Regions from separate parts of the Methylobacterium sp. 001424705 genome, predicted to be linked through region 1. Evidence: predicted binding sites of a transcription regulator. Region 1 holds the regulator's gene; the other holds the start of a gene.
The links. The regulator LexA, encoded in region 1, represses DNA repair genes until DNA is damaged. The targets are predictions, from matches to a motif close to TGTTCNNNNTGTGTTCNG.

Region 1 (4,441 bases):
GCGCGCCTGCTTCCGCCGCCGGAAGCCGCCCGCCCCGGAGGCTACGACTTCGCCCGGGATGCCTTCTTCCGTGAGATCGGCGCGGTGGGCTCCCTCGTCGGCAAGGTCGACCTGCGGCCGCCGGCCGAGAGCGCGGACTGGCAGATCCGCCTCGCGGCCGCCGTCGACGCGGCCCGCAACGCCCTGACGCGCCGCATCACCGACGCCAACGGCGGACAGGCCGGAGCGGTGGCGGCGGCCCTGGTGACGGGCAAGCGCGGCCTGATCAGCCCCGAGACCAACGACATCCTGCGCGCCGCCGGCATCTACCACGTCGTCTCGATCTCGGGCCTTCACATGGTCCTGGCGGCCGGCGTGGTGTTCTGGCTCGTGCGGGCGCTCCTGGCCCTCGTTCCGTTCGCGGCGCTGCACTGGCCGATCAAGAAGATCGCCGCTGCCGTCGCCATGGTGGGCGTGACGGCCTACTGCGTCTTCTCCGGCTGGGACATCGCCGCCGAGCGCTCGCTGATCATGACCCTCGTGATGCTCGGCGCGATCCTGGTCGATCGCCCGGCGCTCAGCATGCGAAACCTGGCCCTCGCCGCCCTGATCGCCCTGGCCCGCGAGCCGGACGGCCTCCTCGGCCCGAGCTTCCAGATGTCGTTCGCGGCGGTGGCCGGCCTGATTGCCTGCGCGCCGCTGATCGCCGGACGCGGGCGGCAGCGCGACGGTGCCGGCCTGCTCACCCGGATCTTCGCGCTGGCGACCGCGGCGGTCCTCGGCACCCTGGCCACGACGCTCGTGGCCCAGATCGCCACCGCGCCCTTCGCCACCTACCACTTCCAGACGGTGCAGCCCTTCGGGCTGGTGGGCAATGCGCTCACCCTGCCGCTGGTCTCCCTGGCGGTGATGCCGTCAGCGGTTCTGGGCATCCTCGCCTATCCGTTCGCGCTGGATCAGCCGGTCTGGTGGGCCATGGGCCTGGCGGTGCGGGGGATGCTGACCATCTCGACCTGGATCGCGGGCTTCGGCAACGCCGTCGTCGTGGTCCCGGCCTTCGGCACGGGGGCCCTCGGCCTCCTGGCCGCCGCCCTGATCGTCCTGACGCTCCCGGCCTCGTCGCTGCGCTGGCTCGGCCTCATTCCGGCAGCGATCGGCATCGCCTGTGCGGCTGCCCCGGATCGCTACGACATCTACGTCGATCGGGAGGGGGCGGGCGCCGCCATCCGCCAGCGCAACGGGCGGCTCGCCACCCTTGGCCGGCCGCCCCCCTTCGTGCTCGCGCAATGGCTCAAGGCCGATGGAGACGACCGACGGGTGCAGGACGTCACGGGGTTCGACAGCGCGCGTTGCGATCGCCTGGGCTGTACCCTGACCACACCCGACGGCCGCGTGCTCGCCCTGACCACCGACAAGCGTGCCCTCGGAGAGGACTGCGCCAGGGCCGACATCCTGATCACCCGGCAATCCGCGCCCGGGGGCTGCACCGCATCGATCGTCATCGACCGGGATTTCCTGGGATCCCACGGTGCGACCGCGATTCGCCTCACCCGCGATGGGCCGTCCCTCGCCACCGCGAAGCATCCCGGGGATGTCGTGCCCTGGCGTGCGACGCCCTTGCGAAAGCCGTTGGACCCGCCGGGAACGGCCTTGCCATCTTCGACACCGCCGGCGTCGGTCTTACCGGAAATCCCCGATCGCACCCGCGACCCGTCGGATCCGTCCGGCGATGAACCGGACGGGGACCCCCTTCAGTAGCGGCGCACCAGACTGACCAGACGTCCCTGGATCTGCACCCGATCCGGCCCGAGGACCCGCGTCTCGTAGGCCGGATTCGCCGCTTCCAGGGCGATGGACGATCCACGCCGGCGCAGGCGCTTCAGGGTCGCCTCCTCGTCGTCGATGAGGGCCACGATGATGTCGCCCGTATTGGCGGTGTCCTGCTTGCGGATGACCACCAGGTCGCCGTCGAGGATCCCGGCATCGACCATCGAATCGCCGCGCACCTCCAGGGCGTAATGCTCGCCACCGGCCAGGAAATCCGGCGACATCGTAACCGAATGGCTCTGTTCCTGGATGGCCGAGATGGGCGTACCGGCCGCGATCCGACCCATCACCGGGATGGTCACGGCCCGACCGCTCTCGTCGGTGGCCTGCGTGGTCGGCAGTCGGGACACCGATGCGCCGGCCGGCAGGCCCTTGCCCTTGCCGCCTTCGACCACGCTCGGCATGAAGCGGCGAACCTCGGAGGCCGGAGCGGCGCGCGGGGCGCCCGCATTCCCCCCGAGGCTCTCCGGCATCCGGATCACCTCGATGGCCCGCGCCCTGTTGGGCAGCCGGCGCAGGAAGCCGCGCTCCTCCAGGGCCGTGATCAGGCGGTGAATGCCCGACTTCGACTTCAGGTCGAGGGCGTCCTTCATCTCGTCGAACGACGGGGGAACGCCGCTCTCGCGCATCCGAAGCTGGATGAACTGGAGCAGGTCCAGCTGCTTACGCGTCAACATGCGGGACACTCTTCGTTAGCGCCACGGATCGCGGCGGGTGGCACTAGAAACAAACCACGAACACGTTAAACGTTCCGTAAGTGTTCTGCAAGGGTTCCCATCTCAAGCCTCTCGGGCGCGATCCGTTCGATCCCCTCGGCAAGGGCGGATCTGGGCGTCGCCCGAGCGCCACGCCGGCCTGCCGCTGCGGCCATCGCTGCGATCGAGTGGTGCCCCAATCCGACGAATGAGTTGGACGGCCGGCGTCTTGACCGGTCGGCAGGGCGCCCGGGCGCAGCGCCCTCGGGTCGATGGCCCGGCGACGATCGGTTCTCTGCCGTCCTCTGCCGGCGTCGCCGACGGCGGGTCTTCGGCTAGCGCTGCCCGGTGCGCCCTGCCTTGGGCCGGTCACCCGAACCGTTGCCGCCCGTCTCGGTGGGATTGCGGGGATCCTGCCAGAAGGTATCGAACAGGCGCTGCATCGCGCGGGCGTTCTCCTGCTGCACCTCCAGGCCCGTCTGGAACATCTGCTGCATCACGTCGAAGGGCGCTTCCGTGGCCGACCTGTCCGGCGCGGCGGACTCCGGCCGGGGCGAAGCCGCGAGCCACGTCGACGCCGCACGCGGCCGTGCCTGGGGCGAGGGCGTCGCGGGCTTCGGGGCCTTGGCGCCGGAGTTCAGGAACGCCTGCATCATCTCCGACCAGGCATTGGGCGGGAAGCCGAAGGGGTTCGCCTCGGCGCGCGGGACCGGCGCCGCGGCAGGCGCTTGGTTGATCATGACGTGGACGATCCCCGCCACCACCATGCCGGCCATGATCGGCAGCATCTGCTTCAAGGCCGGCATCGCCACGCCGCTGACGGCAGCGGCCTGCTGCAGAACGGCCTGACTCAGATGGGGCGAGCCGAAGAGTTGCTGGACCAGCATGTCCATCTGCGGCGTCGCGCTCGACGCCTTCGGCGCGGCGGGGCCGACGAGATTGAAGAGGTGGGCGAAGCCGGTCGGATCCTGGGCGACGTTCCGCTGCAGCCCCATCGTGAGGGCCGGAAGCAGGGCTTCCATCGCGCGCAGGCTCTGCTCCGGCGACAAGCCGAACTGCCGTCCGAACCCCTGCGCGTTGGGGCCCGCCTGCGCCTGAAGGATGTCGAACAGATTGAACATGGCGGCCTCGCGGACGAACTGCGGCTTTCCCGGTCATCGACCCGGGCGCGCCGCGCGAATTCTGTCGCATCCGGTCGGTACTGACCAGCCCGGGCGCCTCACGACGGCCCGATTCCCCGTCGACGGGGGCCCGTATCAACCCGTTTCTTGCCCCGGACCCGCGATGCGCTTCCCTTCGCCCCTGATCGAGGCGCGCCTGGTGCGTCGCTACAAGCGCTTTCTCGCCGACCTGCAGCTTGCCGACGGGTCCGTGATCACGGCCCATTGCCCCAACCCGGGGGCGATGCTGGGACTTGCGGTGCCGGGCGCGCGGGCCCTGTTGTCCGACGTCCGGAGCCCGACGCGCAAGCTCCCCTTTTCCTGGGAACTGGTGGAGGCGGATCTGCCCGGCGGCCGGCAATGGGTCGGCATCAACACGATGCGGCCGAACGCCCTGGTGGCGGAGGCCTTCGCCGCCGGCGGCCTGCCCTGCCTCGCCGGCTACACGAGCCTGCGCCCCGAAGTCCGCTACGCCCGGGCCAGCCGGGTCGACTTCCTCGCCACCGGGGAGGGGATGCCGCCCTGCCATGTCGAGGTGAAGAACTGTCACCTGATGCGCAGCCCCGGCCTCGCGGAATTTCCCGATTGCGTCGCCGCCCGCAGCGCCCGCCACATGACGGACCTCGCGGCCGTCGTCGAGGCCGGGGGCCGTGCCATGGTCATCATCGTGGTGCAGATGTGGGCGGATCGCTTCGACGCCGCGCGGGACCTCGATCCTGCCTTCGACCGGGCGCTTCAGGCCGCTCGGGCGGCCGGCGTCGCCGTCCACGCCCACCGCTG
Region 2 (4,441 bases), on a different contig from region 1:
CCCTCGCCGCCTGGGTGGGGGAGGCGCTGGGCTGGCGCGCGGCCTTCTGGGGCATCGCCGGCATCGGCGCCGTCGCGATGCTGTCGCTGCGGCTGGCCTTGCCGCCCCTGCCCGTGGACGGCGCCCCCGACATCCGCGCGGAGCTGCGCGTCGTGGCGCGGCCGGCCGTCCTCGGCGCCCTCGCGCTCACGGTCCTCGGGTCGAGCGCCATGTTCACGGTCTTCACCTACATCGTCCCGATCCTGCGCATCGAGACGGGGGCGGACGCCTCCTTCGTCACGGCCATGCTGGTGGTCTACGGCGTCGGCCTGACCCTCGGGAACTGGGCCGGCGGACGCCTGGCCGACCGCACGGTGGACGGAACCATCATCGCCTCCCTGGTGGCCCTGGTCCTGCTGCTCGGGGTGTTCGCCGTCGGGATGGACTCGCGCTGGGTCGCCGCCCCGCTCATCCTGCTCTGGGGCGTCGCGAGCTTCGCCCTGGTGCCGCCCCTACAGATGCGGGTGATGGCGGAGGCCGGCGAGGCGCCCAACCTCGCCTCGGCCCTGAACATCGGTGCGTTCAACCTCGGCAACGCCATCGGTGCGGCCCTAGGCGGCCTCGTGATCGACCTCGGCGGAGGCTATCCGGCGGTCTCGGTGGCGGGGTCAGCAATGGCGGCGGTCGGCCTCGCTTTCCTCCTCGTTCTGCGGCGCGGCCGGCGCGTCGCCGGCGCGGCGGCGTGTCCCTGACGCCGGGGAACCGGGCGCGCCATTACAATCCGAGGCCGAGCTGGCGCGGCTCGGGCGCGGGGCCGTGTTCCAGGGCGGAGAGGGAGACGCCGAGGAGGCGGACGCTGCGCCGCAGGGGGAACAGGTCCCGCAGGAGGACCAGAACGGTTTCCTCCAGGACGGCGCGGTCCGGGACGAAGCCGGGCAGCGAGCGGGCCCGGGTGATCTGCTCGAAATCCGCGAACTTCACCTTGAGCGTCACCGTGCGGGCCCGGACCTCCCTGGCGGTGGCGGCGCCCCAGACCTTGTCGAGGATCGGCGCCAGGCGCCCCGCGAGCACCCCGTAATCGGCAGAGTCCTCCGAGAAGGTGTTTTCGGCGCCGATGGATTTCCGAATCCGGTTCGCCCGGACCGGACGGACGTCGATGCCCCGCGACACCCCATAATAGTAGGGCGCCGAGGCGCCGAACCGCTTCGTCAGGGTCTCCAGGCTGAGGGCGCGCAGGTCGCGTCCGGTCAGGATGCCGAGCGCCTTCATCCGCGCTTCGGTGACGGGGCCGATCCCGTGGAAGCGCCCGATCGGCAGGTCCTCGACGAAGGCCGGCCCCATGGCGGGGGTGATCACGAACAGGGCGTCGGGCTTGCGGAAGTCGGACGCCACCTTGGCCAGGAACTTGTTGTAGGAGACGCCCGCCGAGGCCACGAGGCCGGTCTGCGCGCGGATCGAGGCCCGGATCGCGCGGGCCACCGCGGTGGCGGTCGGCAGACGCTGCCGATTCTCCGTCACGTCGAGATAGGCCTCGTCGAGGGCGACGGGCTCGATCAGGTCGGTATGCTCGGCGAAGACCGCCCGGATTTGCTCCGAGATCCCCCGGTAGACCTCGAAGCGCGGCTTGACGAAGACCAGGTCGGGGCAGAGCCGGCGCGCCGTGACGGAGGGCATGGCCGAGCGGACGCCGAAGGCCCGCGCCTCGTAGCTCGCCGCCGCCACCACGCCGCGCTCGCGCGATCCGCCCACCGCGACCGGGCGGCCCCGCAACGCCGGGTCGTCGCGCTGCTCCACCGAGGCGTAGAAGGCGTCCATGTCGATATGGATGATCTTGCGGATCGCGCCCGCATCGTCCGGGTCCATCGCGGACGTTCCTCCGATCGTTCTGTCGCTGGTGTTCGTGGTCTGTTCGCAGAATCCCGGTCCGGGCACGGGAATCAAGCCCTGACGGGTCTCGATCCACCGCGGAACCGACGCAGCCTCGCCGCGGCTCACCGCGCGGGGGCTCGCCGTGGACCGGGGCGTGCAGCATAAGGGCGCCCAGGACAGCCGAAGCCCGCGCTTGGCGATTCGCCCGAGGACAGGTTCTTGAACATCACCCAGATCACCCACCACGACCTCGACGGCTACGGCGCCTCCACGGTGGTCGGCCAGTTCGCCGAGGTCGCCCGCATCGTGCACGTGCCGCGCTATTCCGATGTCGGGCCGGTGGTCGAGACCGAGCTGAAGCGCCTCGGCAAGGCGTCCGCCCCGGAAATGATCGTGATGACCGACCTCGGCCTCGAGGCGGTGGCCGTGACCTTCATCCGCAACTTCGCCGCCCTGAACCGCCGCCGCGATCCGACGGCGCGCCACCGCCTCGTCGTCCTCGATCACCACGCCTCCTCGGTCGACCAGCTGCGCGAGCAGGGCCTCGCGCCGCAGGCCGATCCCGCGGCGCCGAGTCTGCAGCGCTTTGACCTGGAAGATCCGAACATCGTCGTGCTCATCGACGAGGCCTGCTGCGCCACCCGCATGGCCTACGAGCACCGGGTCCTCTACGCGACCCGCGAGACCGGCGCGGATCCGATCCTCGGCGCCCTGGTGACGGCGGTCGATGCCGTCGATCTGTGGCGCAAGGACCGGCCGGCCTTCCGCAACGGCCTGAGCCTCGACGAGATGTTCTGGGACAACGTCTCGAACCTCGTGCCCATCGGGCATCCCTGGCACGACCGGTTCGTCGGCGACCTCCTCCTCGGCGCGGCCCGCCTCCTTGGCGAGGGCGCCTCTCCGGCCGTGATCGAGGGCCAGGTGCCGGTCCTGCGAAAGGCGATCCTCGACGGCTACCTCGCAGAGGACGAAGGCGACGACCGCACCCTCACCACCCGCATGCGCATCGCCCGGGTGCTCGCCCGCTCGGACCTGTTCCATCCCCTCTCGGACGGCACGCTGATGTCCTTCGGCCTCGATTCCGGCACCTTCCAGCGGGTCTCGGACCTGATCATGGAGAGCGGCCGGGCCAAGCGCGTGCTCAACGTGCAGCGGGCGGGAACCATGTCCTTCCGCTCCAACAACGAGACCGCCCTGGAAGGCGCGCGGCGCTTTCGCGGCGGCGGCCACAAGGATGCCGCCGGCGGCAAGCTGACCAGCGGCTCGGCCTTCTCCCTGGCGGACGCCATCGCGCAGGTCGAGCCGGTGCTGAACCCGCCGGCGGCCGACCCGGCGCTGAGCCCGTTCGGGGCCTTGAAGAACTGGAAGGGCTGAGACGCGCGGTCCCCCCGACGCAGCCGCCCCCGATGGCCGGCCCGGCACGGGCGCGGCAGTCTCGCCGCCGCGCGCCGCCCGTGCCATCCTCGCCGCGGGCCGAATCCCTGCCCGGCCCCGACGGCACAGCTACGGCGCCGGGACGGTCGAACCCTGTCCGCGACGTTTCCGGGGACACCATGCCGCCGATCGCTCTCCTCAGCCGCGGGCCGTGTCCGTTCCTGTCGGGCTTCGACCTCGCCGACGCGACGCTGCCCGACCTGCGTCTCCGGGTCGCCCTGTCCCCGGGCGGGCCGCGTCTGCCGGTGCTGCTCCTGCACGGTCATCCGCAGACCCACGCCACCTGGCACGCGGTGGCGCCCCGGCTTCGGGAGGCCGGCCATCCGGTGGTCGCCCCCGACCTGCGCGGCTACGGCGACTCGGATCGACCGGACTCGACGGCCGATCACGCCCCCTACGCCAAGCGGGCCATGGCGGCCGATGCCGTCGCGCTGATGCACGCCTGCGGCTACGAGCGCTTCGCGGTCGTCGGGCACGATCGGGGCGGCCGCGTCGCGCATCGCCTGGCCCTCGATCACCCCGCCGCGGTGGACCGCCTCGCCGTCCTCGACATCGCCCCGACGCTGACGATGTACGCCCGCACCGACCGGGCCTTCGCGACCCGGTACTTCTGGTGGTTCTTCCTGATCCAGCCGGCGCCCCTGCCCGAGCGGATGATCGGCGCCGACCCGGAGGCCTATCTGCGCCATCACCTCGCGGGCCAGAGCCGGACGCCCGGGATCCCGAGCGAGGCGATGATCCGGGAATATCTGCGCTGCTACCGCGCGCCCGGCAGCCTCCATGCGATCTGCGAGGATTACCGCGCCGCGGCCGGGATCGACCTCGACCACGATGCCGCCGACGCCGCCGCCGGACGCCGGGTCACCGCGCCGCTCCTCGCCCTCTGGGGGGCGCAGGGCACGGTCGGCGAACTCTACGACGTCGCCGCCACCTGGCGCGAGACGGCCGACCGGGTGGAGGGGCACGCCCTCCCCTGCGGACACCTGCTGCAGGAGGAGGCACCGGACCTGGTGCTGGACCACCTGCGTCCCTTCCTGGGCTGAGGGCCTGTCCTCGCGACGCGACGGGGACACACGAGCGACTCGCGGTCGCGCCCGGATCGGCCGGCCCGGAACGGCGGTTACCCCTGCCGTGAGGCGAGGAGAGCCCGATGGCGAGA

Region 2: a site for LexA is predicted at 1,875-1,892, ahead of dinB (DNA polymerase IV). Genes of this name have one in related genera too.

The regions. Positions count from the first base shown of each region.
Region 1 covers NZ_JCBANU010000005.1:93,563-98,003, forward strand. The annotation lists gene AC6EUL_RS06105 (ComEC/Rec2 family competence protein) at 1-1,737, shown strand, start outside; gene lexA (transcriptional repressor LexA) at 1,731-2,483, opposite strand; gene AC6EUL_RS06115 (DUF937 domain-containing protein) at 2,837-3,622, opposite strand; gene sfsA (DNA/RNA nuclease SfsA) at 3,786-4,441, shown strand, end outside.
Region 2 covers NZ_JCBANU010000015.1:45,991-50,431, forward strand. The annotation lists gene AC6EUL_RS12840 (MFS transporter) at 1-731, shown strand, start outside; gene dinB (DNA polymerase IV) at 754-1,842, opposite strand; gene AC6EUL_RS12850 (dimethylmenaquinone methyltransferase) at 2,068-3,222, shown strand; gene AC6EUL_RS12855 (alpha/beta fold hydrolase) at 3,402-4,325, shown strand; gene AC6EUL_RS12860 (xanthine dehydrogenase family protein molybdopterin-binding subunit) at 4,433-4,441, shown strand, end outside.